DNA from 3 places in the Streptomyces sp. NPDC054932 genome. Region 2 is predicted to be linked to each of the others. Evidence: riboswitches for the same ligand, from Rfam matches in the RefSeq annotation. Region 2 holds a riboswitch; each other region holds the start of a gene.
The links. A riboswitch is a leader RNA that binds a small molecule or an ion and turns the genes downstream of it on or off. The one in region 2 is predicted to bind cyclic di-AMP.
Positions count from the first base shown of each region.

Region 1: linked by a shared signal. The riboswitch ahead of ACWGE1_RS09875 (M23 family metallopeptidase) and the one ahead of ACWGE1_RS14570 (M23 family metallopeptidase) in region 2 are both predicted to bind cyclic di-AMP.
Region 3: linked by a shared signal. The riboswitch ahead of ACWGE1_RS27345 (transglycosylase family protein) and the one ahead of ACWGE1_RS14570 (M23 family metallopeptidase) in region 2 are both predicted to bind cyclic di-AMP.

Region 1 covers NZ_JBSGXU010000024.1:42,863-47,424, forward strand. Annotated here, with positions in the region: gene ACWGE1_RS09860 (bifunctional acetate--CoA ligase family protein/GNAT family N-acetyltransferase) at 1-557, opposite strand, end outside; gene ACWGE1_RS09865 (HPr family phosphocarrier protein) at 742-1,023, shown strand; gene ACWGE1_RS09870 (GntR family transcriptional regulator) at 1,516-2,193, opposite strand; gene ACWGE1_RS09875 (M23 family metallopeptidase) at 2,378-3,178, opposite strand; cyclic di-AMP (ydaO/yuaA leader) riboswitch at 3,192-3,350, opposite strand; gene ACWGE1_RS09880 (M16 family metallopeptidase) at 3,568-4,562, opposite strand, start outside.
Region 2 covers NZ_JBSGXU010000042.1:3,581-8,142, reverse strand. Annotated here, with positions in the region: gene ACWGE1_RS14575 (SGNH/GDSL hydrolase family protein) at 1-414, opposite strand, end outside; gene ACWGE1_RS14570 (M23 family metallopeptidase) at 578-1,564, opposite strand; cyclic di-AMP (ydaO/yuaA leader) riboswitch at 1,567-1,742, opposite strand; gene ACWGE1_RS14565 (tyrosine-protein phosphatase) at 2,058-2,849, shown strand; gene ACWGE1_RS14560 (aspartate aminotransferase family protein) at 2,888-4,306, opposite strand; gene hpnH (adenosyl-hopene transferase HpnH) at 4,303-4,562, opposite strand, start outside.
Region 3 covers NZ_JBSGXU010000121.1:18,362-22,923, reverse strand. Annotated here, with positions in the region: gene ACWGE1_RS27355 (cytochrome P450 family protein) at 1-854, shown strand, start outside; gene ACWGE1_RS27350 (transglycosylase family protein) at 947-1,993, shown strand; cyclic di-AMP (ydaO/yuaA leader) riboswitch at 2,272-2,444, shown strand; gene ACWGE1_RS27345 (transglycosylase family protein) at 2,447-3,148, shown strand; gene eno (phosphopyruvate hydratase) at 3,434-4,562, shown strand, end outside.

The DNA of each region.
Region 1 (4,562 bases), on a different contig from region 2:
GTGGGTTCGAGGTCGAGGGTGAGGTGGACGGAGCCGTCCTCGAAGCTGCGCTTCTGCTGGTAGCCGGCGTCCGTGAACACCTTGATCATCTTGATGTTGGCGGGCAGGACCTCGGCGGCGAACCGCCGGATGCCGCGCTCCCGGGCCACCGCGCCGATGTGTTCGAGGAGGGTGGAGGCGACCCCGCGGCCCTGGTGGGCGTCCTGGACGAGGAAGGCGACCTCGGCCTCGTCGGCGGGTCCGGAGGCGGGCCGGCCGTCGGCGCCGATGCGGTCGTAGCGGACGGTGCCGATGAACTCCCCGCCGATGGTCGCGGCGAGGCCGACCCGGTCCACGTAGTCGTGGTGCGTGAAGCGGCGCACGTCGCGGTCGGAGAGCCGGGGGTAGGGGGCGAAGAACCGGTAGTACTTCGACTCGTCCGAGACCTGCTCGTAGAAGCTGACGAGCCGGCCCGCGTCCTCGGTGGTGATGGGCCTGATCCGGGCGGTGCCGCCGTCGCGGAGGACGACATCGGCTTCCCAGTGGGCCGGGTACGAGGGGTCCGACTCGGTGGTCATGGGCCTACCTTACGGCCGGACCGGGGCGGAGAGCGCTCGCGCGGCGCATGAGGCATATCAGGGTGTACCAGGGCAAGCTGGGGAAGGTCGAACGGCGGAAAATTCAGGCCGGAGGTCGGTCCGAGCATTCCGGACGTCGTGAGAGACTGGTCTAGACAACCGTAAGAACCTGAAGGGCATCACCATGGCAGAGCGCCGCGTCAACGTCGGTTGGGCCGAGGGCCTGCACGCTCGTCCCGCCTCGATCTTCGTCCGTGCGACGACCGCTTCCGGCGTCCCGGTGACCATCGCGAAGTCCGGCGGCGACCCCGTCAACGCCGCCTCCATGCTGGCGGTCCTGGGTCTGGGCGCCCAGGGCGGCGAGGAGATCGTCCTCGCCTCCGAGGCCGAGGGTGCGGACGCCGCACTGGACCGCCTCGCGAAGCTGGTCGCCGAGGGTCTCGAGGAGCTCCCCGAGACCGTCTGACCCTTCGGGTTCGACCTCATGCACGAAGCCGCGGTTCCGGTGCACCGGGACCGCGGCTTCGTCGTTCGTGTGCGGGGCCTGTCGCGCGGCGCCGCATGCGCACGGGCTCGCCACGACCGCCGCGCCGGGCCGGGCCGTTGACGCACGGGCCTGACACCGGGCACCGGAGAGCTGGCGAGCGAACGGGCACGGCCGAGCGCTGCGGGCGAGGCCGGGACCGGGGCCGGGGCCGGAGCCGGGCTCTGCGAGGCCTTCCGGCGTTGCCCGCCTGCGCCGGGTGCGACCCGGCGCAGACCCCGTCCCACCCGGGCTCCCGGCAGCACGCAACGGCCCGGGGAGAAATCCCGCCCGGCAGAGAAAATGGCCCGCCGAAATCCGGCGCACGCCGAATTGAGCTCCGCAGGAATTCCGCACGGCGAATTGACCCGCACAGAGCGGACCGGGCGCCGGACAGTGAATTCGCGCGATCCCACCCTTTGTATACGGCTCCTGTTAATGCCGGCCGCTCGACATGTTTACGGCAGGTTGCGAAGTCCTCACCGCCTGGCGGAGCCGCAGCCGGTGCGCCCCCGCCACCCGGTCGGCGTGCACCGCGGTCAGCGCCCGCGCCCGCTCGGCGTCGCCGCGCGCCACCGCGTCCACGATCGCGCCGTGCTCCGCCCAGGAGTCCACGGGCCGGGCCGGCGCCTCCACCGCGTACATCCACGTGATCTTGTGCCGCATCTGGGTGAGCAGCGCGATCAGCCCGGGGCTGCCGGAGGCCTGTGCGAGCGTCTCGTGGAACCAGCCGCCCAGGGACCGCAGGTCCTCCCCCTGGCCCCGCCTGGCCCGTTCCTGACCCAGCCTGACCAGTCCGCGCAGCACCTTGAGGTGTGCGTCGGTGCGCCGCCGGGCGGCTCTGGCGGCCGCCAGGGGCTCCAGGAGCATCCGCATCTCCAGCAGGTCCGCGGCCTCCTGCTCGGTCGGCTCCGCCACGCAGGCCCCCGCATGGCGCCGCGTGGTCACGAATCCCTCGGACTCCAGGGTCCGCAGGGCCTCGCGGACCGGGACGCGCGAGACCCCGTACCGGCGGGCCAGCACCTCCTCGGTCAGCCGGCCGCCCGGCTCGAACACCCCGGAGACGATGTCGTCGCGGATTGCTGTGCATACCGCGTGCGCAGGAATACGCAAGACCGAACCTCCGCCTATTTCCGACTGCCAGCCTCATTGCACGCACATGCGCGTGCTGCGACTCTATTGCAACACACGATAATTTCCGAGAGCGGCCGGAAATCCGAAACATTTGCACAAGAGCGCAACACAAAGGCCCCGGCTCGGGGAGCCGGGGCCTTCGGTGAAGCGGTGCGGTGCGGGGTCAGAGGCTGACACCGTGCGAGCGCAGGTACGCGATCGGGTCGATGTCCGAGCCGTACTGCGAGCCCGTGCGGGCCTCGAAGTGCAGGTGCGGGCCGCTGGAGTTGCCGGTGGAGCCCGACAGGCCGATCTGCTGGCCGGCGCTGACCTGCTGGCCGACTGAGACGCTCAGCGAGGTCATGTGCCCGTACTGGGTGTACGTGCCGTCGTTGTGCTTGATGACGACGTTGTTGCCGTACGCGCCACCCCAGCCGGCCTCGACGACGGTACCGATGCCCACCGCGTGGACCGAGGTGCCGGAGGCGGCGTGGAAGTCGATGCCCGTGTGGCTGCCGGAGGACCACATGCCGCCGCCCGCGTGGTACTGCGTGCTGACGTACGAGTCGTCGAGCGGGGCGACGAAGGTGTTGAGGCGCTTGCGCTCCTCCTCGCGGGCCGCACGCTCGGCGGCCTCGCGCTCGGCCTTGGCCTTGGCCTCGGCGAGGCGCTTGGCCTCCGCGGCCCGCTGCTTCGCGTCGGCCTCGGCCTGCGCCTTGACGGCGTCCTGCTCGGCGGCGCGGTGCTGGGACTCGGCCTGGGCGTTGATGTCACCTGCGAGGTCCTCGGCGACGACCACGGCACCCAGCCCGTTCTCCGGGGCGGAGCTGCTGTGGTTGTCCGCGGCGAAGGCCGGGGCGGCGAGGGAGCCGACCACACCCGTGGTGGCGATCGCGGCGATACCGGCGTAACCGGCGGTCTTCTTGCTCAGACGGCTGGAGCCACGGTGCTTACCGGTACCAGCGGGACGACTGCCAAACGCCATGAAGGGTTTGATCCTTTCCTTCCTTCTCGCCTACCGGGTTAGCTGACGGGTTCGGAGCAGGAAGGTCTCCTACGGGCCTCCTCTTGCGAGGGGGTCCGATTCACCCCAGGGACTCATGTGGGTCCCCGGCTCCCCAGGCTCGCGCCTGACGGGGACTCGGCGATCGCTGTCCGGTGCCGCGGGTGCGGCGGGCACAACTGACGGGCAGCACGGCCGACGCTAGGCGGATCATCAGTCAATCGCCAAACAGACGCGGCTTTTTGTTGCGTACGCCACACCGCATACAAGCAACCTCACCACTAAACGGACAAAAGGGGTTCCGGTGACCAAGTCACCAGAACCCCTTGCTGAAACCTTCAGCCGGCCATCGATCGGCCGTCACCCGGCCGTCAGTTGGAGACGACCGTGACCTCCCCGATCCCGAGCGCCCGCACGGGCTCCTCGATGAGCGTCGCGTCGCCCACCAGGACGGTGACCAGCCGGTCCGCCGGGAAGGCCTTCACGACCGCCGTGGTCGCCTCCACCGTGCCGGTCTCGGCCAGCCGGGCGTACAACTGCGCCTGGTAGTCGTCCGGCAGCTCCTGCTCGACCTGGTCGGCGAGGGTGCCCGCGACCGAGGCCGCCGTCTCGAACTTCAGCGGTGCCACGCCCACCAAGTTCTGCACGGCGACGTCGCGTTCGGCGTCGGTCAGACCGCCCGCCGCGAGGGTGTGCAGGACCTTCCAGAGGTCCTCCAGGGCCGGGCCCGTGTTGGGGGTGTCCACCGAGCCGCTGATGGCGAGCATCGAGGCGCCCTTGCCGTCCGCGGTGGAGCGCAGCACCTGCCCGAAGGCGCGCACGCCGTAGGTGTACCCCTTCTCCTCGCGCAGCACCTTGTCCAGGCGCGAGGTGAGGGTGCCGCCCAGGCAGTAGGTGCCCAGCACCTGGGCCGCCCACACCCGGTCGTGGCGGTCCGCCCCGATCCGGCCGATCAGCAGCTGCGTCTGGACCGCGCCGGGCCGGTCCACGATGACCACGCGGCCGGTGTCGTCCGCGGTCACCGGCGGCACCGGAAGGGCCGCGGCGGTGTTGCCCGTCCACGCGCCCAGGGTGTCCGCCAGCACGGCGTCCAGGTCGATGCCGGTCAGGTCACCGACGACCACCGCGGTGGCGGTGGCGGGGCGTACGTGGGCCTCGTAGAAGGCGCGCACGGCGGCGGAGTCGATCCGGGCGACCGTCTCCTCCGTCCCCTGGCGCGGCCGGGACATCCGCAGGTCGGCCGGGAAGAGCTCCTTGGAGAGCTGCTTGGCGGCGCGGCGCTGCGGGTTGGCCAGCTCGTGCGGGATCTCGTCGAGCCGGTTGCGCACCAGCCGGTCGACCTCGGCGTCGGCGAAGGCGGGGGCGC
Region 2 (4,562 bases):
GTGCTTGAGCACCGGAACGCCGCGCGTGTCGAAGCCCGTGGTGATCATGACCTGGCCCACGGATCCGGTGAGGTCGGCCACGGCCGCCTCGAACCGCTCCGCCACGTCGTCCGGGTCGGTGCCGGGCCGGATGATGTCGTTGCCGCCCGCGCAGAAGGTCACCAGGTCCGGTGCGAGGGCCTTGGCTCTCGGAAGCTGGTCGGCCACGATCTGGTCCAGGAGCTTCCCCCGCACCGCCAGATTCGCATACCGGAAGTCATGCTCTTCGCGCTGATCGGCCAGGAGCACGGCGAGCCGGTCCGCCCAGCCGAGAAATGAATCCCCGGGTCCCGGGTCCCCCACGCCCTCGGTGAAGCTGTCCCCGATCGCCGCGTACGAGCCGATGGTCTTGAGTTTCGTCGTCGTCGCTGCCACGAGAACCCATCCTTCACCCCCGAAAGCAACCTACGCCAACGTAATGAGGGGTTGACGGACCGTGATCTGTACCACGCGAGGGATAAGGAATAAGTACACGTGAGGCCGGGACCCCCCTCGGGTCCCGGCCTCACGCGTGTCGGAGTTCCGACGGCGGGTGCCGTCAGAGGCTCGCGCCCTTCGAGCGGAGGTACGCGATCGGGTCCATGTCAGAGCCGTAGGACGGGCTCGTACGGATCTCGAAGTGGAGGTGCGGGCCGGTGGAGTTGCCGGTGGAACCGGAGAGGCCGATGGTCTGGCCGGCGGTGACGCTCTGGCCGGAGGAGACGGAGAGCTGGGACAGGTGGGCGTACTGGGAGTACTTGCCGTCCGCGTGCCGGATGACGACCTCGTTGCCGTACGAGCCGCTCCATCCGGCGGAGACCACGGTGCCCTCGCCGACCGCCTTGACGGTGGTGCCCATGCTCGCGATGAAGTCGACGCCGGTGTGGTAACCGGAGGACCACATGCTGCCCGCGACCTTGTACTGGGTGGAGATCCCGCCACCGACCGGGGCCACGAAGCCGCCGGCCGACTGCGGCGCGGCGGGAGCCTCGGCGGCCGCTTCCTGCTGCGCCGGGGCGGCCTGCGCGGCCTGCTTGCGGGCCTTGTTCGGGGAGGACTTCGCGACGGGCTTCGGCGCTGCCTCCGCGGCCGGCTTCGCGTCGGCCTCGGGGGCGGCCTCGGGGGCGACCTCGGGGGCGGGCTCGGCCGGAGCCGCCTCGCCCGGACCACCGAGGGTCAGCTTCAGGCCGGGGTGGATCAGCGACGGGTTGCTGCCGACGGCCTCGCGGTTGTCGGCGTACAGCTGCTCCCAGCCGCCGGACAGCCGGCGCTCGGCGGCGATCTTGGAGAGGTAGTCGCCCGGCACGACCGTGTAGACGGTCGGGACTGCCTGCACGGCGGCGACGGGCGCCGTCCGAAGCGCGGCCGGGGCCTGCGGGGCCACCGCGGGAGTCACGGCCGTCGCGGCGGCGGGGGCGCCGGCCGCGTGGGCGCCGGCGGCACCGATCAGCGGGAGCGCGAGGGCCGCGCCACCGGTTCCGGCGACGGCGAAACCGCGCGAAAGGGAAAGGGACTTGGGGCGGCGGTGCTTACCCTTTGCAGGCATGACGAATTCCTCTCCGGCGCCTGCGAGGTGAGCTGTCGGGTTCGGACTGGAGATGTCCGGCCGTACATGTACGGGACATGAACGGCTTCACCCCGAGCCGTCCCGGCGAAAAGATCTCCGGGACAGCGGCTTACCTGGTTCCCCCGCTCCTGCCGCACGAATAGGTCGGGTGCGGTTTCCGGGAGGCGGCAGGATTTGGCGGTCCACCCGGATCGATCGCGAAGGTAATCCCTTGCGGCTGCACGGAACAAGCCATGAATTCCCTGACGGAATCACAGACATGAGGGACCGACGAAATTCCGGTCACCCTCCGTCCATTCCCCACCGTCAACAGCCGCTCCGACTGGGCCATTCGCCTTTAGCGATCAGGCACTCACGGTCACCGTATGATCTGGCTCACGGGGACGTGCCCGATCTCGCCTCCGGATATGGCAAGTTGGCGCCAAGCAGTGCAATTCGGACAGAGGGCCCACGACGTGGCGGAGGAGTTGCTTTGACCCAGCAGATACAGGAGCCGGAGCTGACCGGAGTGCGCAATTTCCGCGATGTGGGCGGATTGCCGACTTCTGACGGCCGAACGGTCAGGACGGGACGACTGTTCCGAAGCGGACATCTCGCACATGCCACCGAAAGCGATGCAGAGTTCCTCGCCTCGCTCGGCCTCCACACCGTCTTCGACTTCCGCAACGGCGCCGACCACGCGCTGGAGGGGGCGGACGTCGAGCTGCCCGGCGTCCTGAACGTCAACATCCCGCTCTCGGACCCGGCCGACGGGCGGGAGTTCTGGCGGCTGGTCCGCGACGGCGACCTGGCCCAGCTGCGCTCACTCCTGGGCGACGGCAAGGCCGCGGCCCGGATGTCGAACTCGTACCGCGGGATCATCCGCGACCGCACCGCCGAGCACAGCCGGGTCGTGCACGCCCTCGCCGAGGACAGCGTCCCCGCCCTCATGCACTGCGCCGCCGGCAAGGACCGGGCCGGCCTGTCGATCGCCGTCACGCTGCTCGCGCTGGGCGTCGAGCGCGAGGCCATCGTGGCGGACTACCTCGAGTCGAACGCCCCGCACCGCCGCTACCGCGTCCGCCGCAGCGGCGAGTCGCCCGAGGCCCGCTCCCCCGAGGTGATGGAGCTGCTCCAGCCGCTCTTCGACGCCCGCGCCGAGTACCTGGTGGCCGCCTTCGACACCATCGACGAGATCTGGGGCGGGGTGGACGCCTACCTGGCGGAGGGCCTCGGGCTGAAGCCCGAGACCCTCGACCGGCTGCGCGACCGGCTCCTGGTCTGACGCGCCCGGGACCGGTTCCCCGCAGGGGCGGCAGGCCGTCAGCGCGCCGCGACGGCCTGCTTCACCAGCGTCCTTCCGAAGTCCCAGATCAGCCCGGACCCGCCGTGCGCCTCGTCCATGACCTGACGGAAGGCCCCGACGAACCGGTCCACGTCCCGCTCGTCCACGATCAGCGGCGGGATCAGCTTGATCACCTCCAGATGGTCCCCGGAGACCTGGGTGAGGATCCGGTGCTTCTGCAGCAGCGGCACCACGACCATCTGCGCGAACAGACCCTTGCGGGCCGCCTGCAGCATGGTCCACCGGCTGCGCAGGCCGAGTGAGGACGGCCGGCCGAATTCGATGCCGATCATGAGCCCGCGCCCGCGCACCTCGTGCAGCAGCTCGTACTCGTCCACGAGCGCGGCCAGGCGCCCGCGCAGCAGGTCACCCGTCGCCCGGGCGTGCGCCACGAGCTCCTCGTCCTCCATGACGGACAGCACCGCCAGGCCCGCCGCCATCGCCTGCGCGTTGGAACCGAAGCTCGCGGAGTGCACGAGCACCCGGTCCATGGACGAGTAGACCTTCTTGAAGATCCAGTCCTTGCCCAGGGTCGCGCCGACCGGCACGTAGCCGCCCGACAGCGCCTTCGCCACGCACACCAGGTCCGGCTCCACGCCCGGCTCGTGCTGGTACGCGTAGAAGTCCCCGGTCCGTCCGAGGCCGGTCTGCACCTCGTCCGCGATCAGCAGCGCCCCCCGCCGGTGCAGCGCCTCCTGCGCGGCGAGCAGAAATCCGGGCGGGGCGGCCAGGACCCCCTTGCCCTGGATCGGCTCGACGACGAAGGCGGCCACATCCCCGCGCTTCAGCTCCCGCTCCAGGGCCGCGAGGTCCCCCATCGCGATCCTCGTGTCGGGGAGCAGCGGTGCGAAGCCGTCCCGGAAGCCGCCCTCCCCGTTCACCGAGAGGGAGCCGGTGGTGAGCCCGTGGAAGGCATGGTCGCAGTAGAGGATCCTGGGCCGCCCCGTGGCGTACCGGGCGAACTTCAGAGCGGTCTCCACCGCCTCGGTGCCGCTGTTGCCGAAGAACACCCGGTCCAGGTGCGGGCTGTACGAGAGGAGTTTCTCGGCCAGCAGTCCCGGCAACGGCTGGCAGTCGAAGCGGGTGAGGTCGGCGAGCTGGGCGTCCAGGACGTCGTGCAGGGCCCGGCGGACGACCGGGTGGTGCCGGCCCAGGCCCATCACCCCGAACCCGGCCAGCATGTCGAGGTAGTCGTTGCCCTCGGCGTCCCAGAAGTGGGCGCCCTCGGCCCGCTCGTAGACCTTGTCGAAGCCGATGGTGTGCAGCATGCGGGGCAGCTGGTGGTTGAGGTGCCGGGCGTGCAGCTCGTACCGCTCCGCGCCGCGCTCGGCCAGCAGGGCGCCGAGGTCGAAGCCCTTGCCCCGGCCGCCCCCTTCCTCCTGTGGCCGCGCGGTCATGCCGACTTGTCCCGGTTGCCGCCGATCGTCTCCCGGGCCGCGCGCAGGGATTCCTTGAGGGAGCCCATGGTGGCGAGGACGGCGGTGGGTTCGTAGCCGCAGTGCGCCATGCAGTTCGCGCAGCGCGGGTCCTTCCCCCGGCCGTACTTGTCCCAGTCGGTGTCGTTGATGAGCTCGCGGTACGTCGGTACGTAGCCGTCGCTCATCAGATAGCAGGGGCGCTGCCAGCCGAAGAGGGAGTAATTCGGAATGGCCC
Region 3 (4,562 bases), on a different contig from region 2:
CGCAGAAGGGGGAGGCGGACCTCATCCACGAGTTCGCCTTCCCGCTGCCCATCTACGCCATCTGCGAGATGCTCGGCGTACCGCGCGAGGACCAGGACGACTTCCGGGACTGGGCGGGCATGATGATCCGCCACGGCGGCGGTCCGCGCGGCGGGGTCGCCCGGTCGGTCAAGCAGATGCGGACCTACCTCGGTGAACTCATCCACCGCAAAAGGGATGATCTGGGCGACGACCTGATCTCCGACCTGATCCGGGCGAGCGACCACGGCGACCACCTGACGGAGGGCGAGGCCACCGCCATGGCCTTCATCCTGCTCTTCGCCGGCTTCGAGACCACCGTGAACCTCATCGGCAACGGGGTCCACTCCCTCTTCATGAACCCCGGCCAGCGCGAGCGCCTCCAGCTCTCCCTCGCCGCCGGGGAGAGCGGACTGCTGGCCACCGGGGTCGAGGAACTGCTGCGCTACGACGGCCCGGTGGAGCTGGCGACCTGGCGCTTCGCCACCGAGCCGCTGACCCTCGGCGGCATGCGGATCGGCACCGGCGATCCGGTCCTGGTCGTCCTCGCGGCCGCCGACCGGGACCCCGAGCGGTTCGCGGACCCGGACACCCTCGACCTCTCGCGGACCGACAACCAGCACCTCGGGTACGGCCACGGCATCCACTACTGCCTGGGTGCCCCGCTCGCCCGACTTGAAGGACAGACCGCGCTCGCGACCCTGCTGACCCGCCTGCCCGATCTGGAACTCGCCGTTCCACCCCAAGACCTGCGCTGGCGCGGGGGGTTGATCATGCGAGGGCTTCGTACTCTTCCCGTTCGCTTCACGGCTCAAAACCGTTTGCGCACTATCTGATTGAAAGTCAGCTACTGACGGAACTTGTGACAATCGTTCTAAGGCCGCTAGGTTCTGCCGTTACCCCGCTGTTATGCGAAAGGTGCACCTACATGCGTTCCGGGAACGGCCGACACAGACGCCCCCGCCAGGTCCCCGCGCTGGTCGTCACAGCCGGAGTCACTGGCTCTGCCCTGGCTCTGCCGCTGCTGGCGGCCACCAACGCCGCTGCCGCCGACACGTCGACCTGGGACAAGGTCGCCGAATGCGAGAGCGGCGGCTCCTGGAGTGCCAACTACGGCAGCGGTGCCTACGGCGGACTCCAGTTCACCCAGGAAGAGTGGCAGAGCAACGGCGGGCTCGACTTCGCCGAGCGCCCCGACCTGGCGAGCCGGTCGCAGCAGATCGCCGTGGGCGAGCGCGTGCTGGGCTCGACGGGGCCGCAGGCCTGGTCGATGTGCGCGGCCTCGGCCGGTCTGGACCGGCAGAGCCCCGCCGCGCAGGTGGACCCCGGTCTGCCCGGCGGCAAGGGCCCGCTCGCCCCCACGGCGTCCCGTCCGGACGACGCCGTTCCGTCCACCCGCGGCGGCAAGCCGTCCACGGACTACGGTGCGCCGACCCCGGTCCCGAGCCCGTCCGGCACCCCCTTCCTCATTCCCGACGCCCCGTCCGTCGGACTGCCCGTCATGCCCGCGCCGGACATCCCGACGACGCCTCCCGTCGAGCCGACCCTCCCGGGCGACCCGACCACCACGCCGGCCCCCGTCGACCCGACGGCGCCGACGCTGCCGGTGGACCCGACGCTGCCGGTGGACCCGACCGCGCCCACGACTCCGCCCACCACCCCGCCCGTCACGCCGGGGCTGCCTCCGGTCGACCCGGCGGCCCCCGGGGCCCCGCAGACCCCGGAGACCCTGGGTGCCACTCCCGTCGGGGGCAGCGGCAAGCACCGCGGTGCGCCGGCGGCCGAGCCGTCGACCCCGTCCGGTGCCGCGTCGAACCCCACGTACACGGTCCAGGAGGGCGACAGCCTGGCGACCATCGCGGTCGCCAAGGGCGTAAAGGGCGGCTGGAACGGTCTCTACGAGGCCAACGAGCAGGTCATCGGTCAGGACGCCGACCTGATCAAGCCCGGCCAGAATCTGGATCTAACTACGTAATAAGGACAGTTCAGTTATCCGGAAAGAGTTGAATGTCGGTTTTCTGTAAGTGAGACATGCGTCTCTTCCGGTCAACTGGCGTGTCTCGCCCGGGGGCTTCCGCAAACCCCGCCCTCACCTGCGCAAACGTCCTCGTGAGGAGCGCAAGTAGGCCCGTTTCTCCCCGATGTTCCTCGTTGAACATCGGGGAGAGACCTGTCTACCTTCTGAATCGCTCGCCACCGCGAGCTCCTTCGACCGCATCGCCGAATCCTGCCGGCGGACGGAGGGAACAGTCGTCGCGTCAAGCGCCGAAGGCAGGAGCGGGGGAACCAAGGTAGGTGCCGGGAGCGGCCGTTGAGAGACGGTCACGCCACCGGCTTGGGGTTAAGACGTGCGCTAGGTCGCACGGCCGGGCAACTCACTCGCCCGAACCCGACAGCTCACCTCGTAGGCGTCGGTGAGGAGAACTCCATGCTGCTTTCCGGCAAGGGCAAGCACCGCCGCGGTTCCAAGGCCGTCCGCATCGTCACGCTCGCCGGTGTCGCCGGTGTGGCCGTCGCAGCCCCGCTGATGGCCGCGGGCAGCGCCAGCGCCGCCACCGCCTCCGAGTGGGACAAGGTCGCGCAGTGCGAGTCCGGCGGCAACTGGGCCATCAACACGGGCAACGGCTACTACGGCGGCCTGCAGTTCTCGTCCTCCACCTGGGCCGGGTACGGCGGCAAGGTGTACGCCGCGCAGGCCAACCAGGCTTCGAAGGCCCAGCAGATAGCCGTCGCGGAGAAGGTCCTCAAGGGTCAGGGCAAGGGTGCCTGGCCGCACTGCGGCAAGGGCCTGTCGAACTCCTCGTACAACGGTGGCGGCTCCGGCACCCCGGCGCAGAACAAGCCGCAGCCGAAGCCGAAGACCGAGACCAAGAAGGTCGAGACCAAGGCCGCGCCGAAGAAGGAGACCAAGCGCGCCGAGGCTCCGACCACCCGCTCCGAGCGCGCCGCGGCTCCGGCCGCGCCGAAGACCGGCAACGGCTCGTACGAGGTCAAGCCGGGCGACACCCTGGGCACCATCGCCGAGGCCAACGGCGTCAAGGGCGGCTGGGAGAAGCTCTTCGAGCTGAACAAGGACATCGTCTCGGACGCCGACCTGATCTTCCCGGGTCAGAAGCTCAAGCTCAGCTGAACACTGCGGCAACGGCCGCAGAACGTGTACACGGCGTCAGCTGACCGTGTGCAGGATGTCCACCGCCCGGCGCGTGCTCCACGCGCCGGGCGGTGCTGCGCGCGGCCGCCGAACGCCGATGATCATGAGACGTATGTCCCGGAAGAGGGGTATTCGGCCTCTTTTTCGTCCCAGGGTCCGGGCGGTCGGGCGGCCGAGTGCCCGGAGCCGGTTAGGCTCTAGGCGGCAAGGCCATCCCACGGCCTGACACGCCACCGCACACTCAGCGTCACATCCCAGAAGGAGATGCTCGTGCCGTCCATCGACGTCGTCGTAGCCCGGGAAATCCTGGACTCCCGAGGCAACCCCACGGTCGAGGTCGAGGTGGGCCTCGACGATGGCAGCACCGGCCGTGCTGCAGTCCCGTCCGGCGCCTCCACCGGTGCATTCGAGGCCATCGAGCTGCGTGACGGTGACCCCAACCGTTACTTCGGCAAGGGTGTCGAGAAGGCCGTCCTCGCCGTCATCGAGCAGATCGGCCCGGAGCTCGTCGGCTACGACGCCACCGAGCAGCGCCTGATCGACCAGGCCATGTTCGACCTGGACGCCACCGACAACAAGGGCTCGCTCGGCGCCAACGCCATCCTCGGCGTGTCCCTGGCCGTCGCGCACGCCGCGTCCGAGGCCTCGGACCTTCCGCTCTTCCGCTACCTCGGCGGTCCGAACGCGCACCTGCTGCCCGTTCCGATGATGAACATCCTCAACGGTGGGTCGCACGCCGACTCCAACGTGGACATCCAGGAGTTCATGATCGCCCCCATCGGCGCGGAGTCCTTCTCCGAGGCGCTGCGCTGGGGTGCCGAGGTCTACCACACCCTCAAGAAGGTCCTGCACACCAAGGGCCTGTCCACCGGCCTGGGCGACGAGGGCGGCTTCGCCCCGAACCTGGAGTCCAACCGCGCCGCGCTCGACCTCATCGTCGAGGCCATCAAGCAGGCCGGCTACACCCCGGGCAAGGACATCGCGCTCGCGCTCGACGTCGCCGCGTCCGAGTTCTACAAGGACGGCAAGTACGAGTTCGAGGGCCAGTCCCGCTCGGCCGCCGAGATGACCGACTACTACGCCGAGCTCGTCGAGGCGTACCCGCTGGTCTCCATCGAGGACCCGCTGTTCGAGGACGACTGGGCCGGCTGGAAGGTCATCACCGACCGCCTCGGCGCCAAGGTCCAGATCGTCGGTGACGACCTGTTCGTCACCAACCCGGAGCGTCTGGCCCGCGGTATCGAGGAGGGCTCCGCGAACGCCCTGCTCGTGAAGGTGAACCAGATCGGTTCGCTGACCGAGACCCTGGACGCCGTCGAGATGGCCCAGCGCAACGGCTTCAAGTGCATGATGTCCCACCGCTCCGGTGAGACCGAGGACGTCACCATCGCCG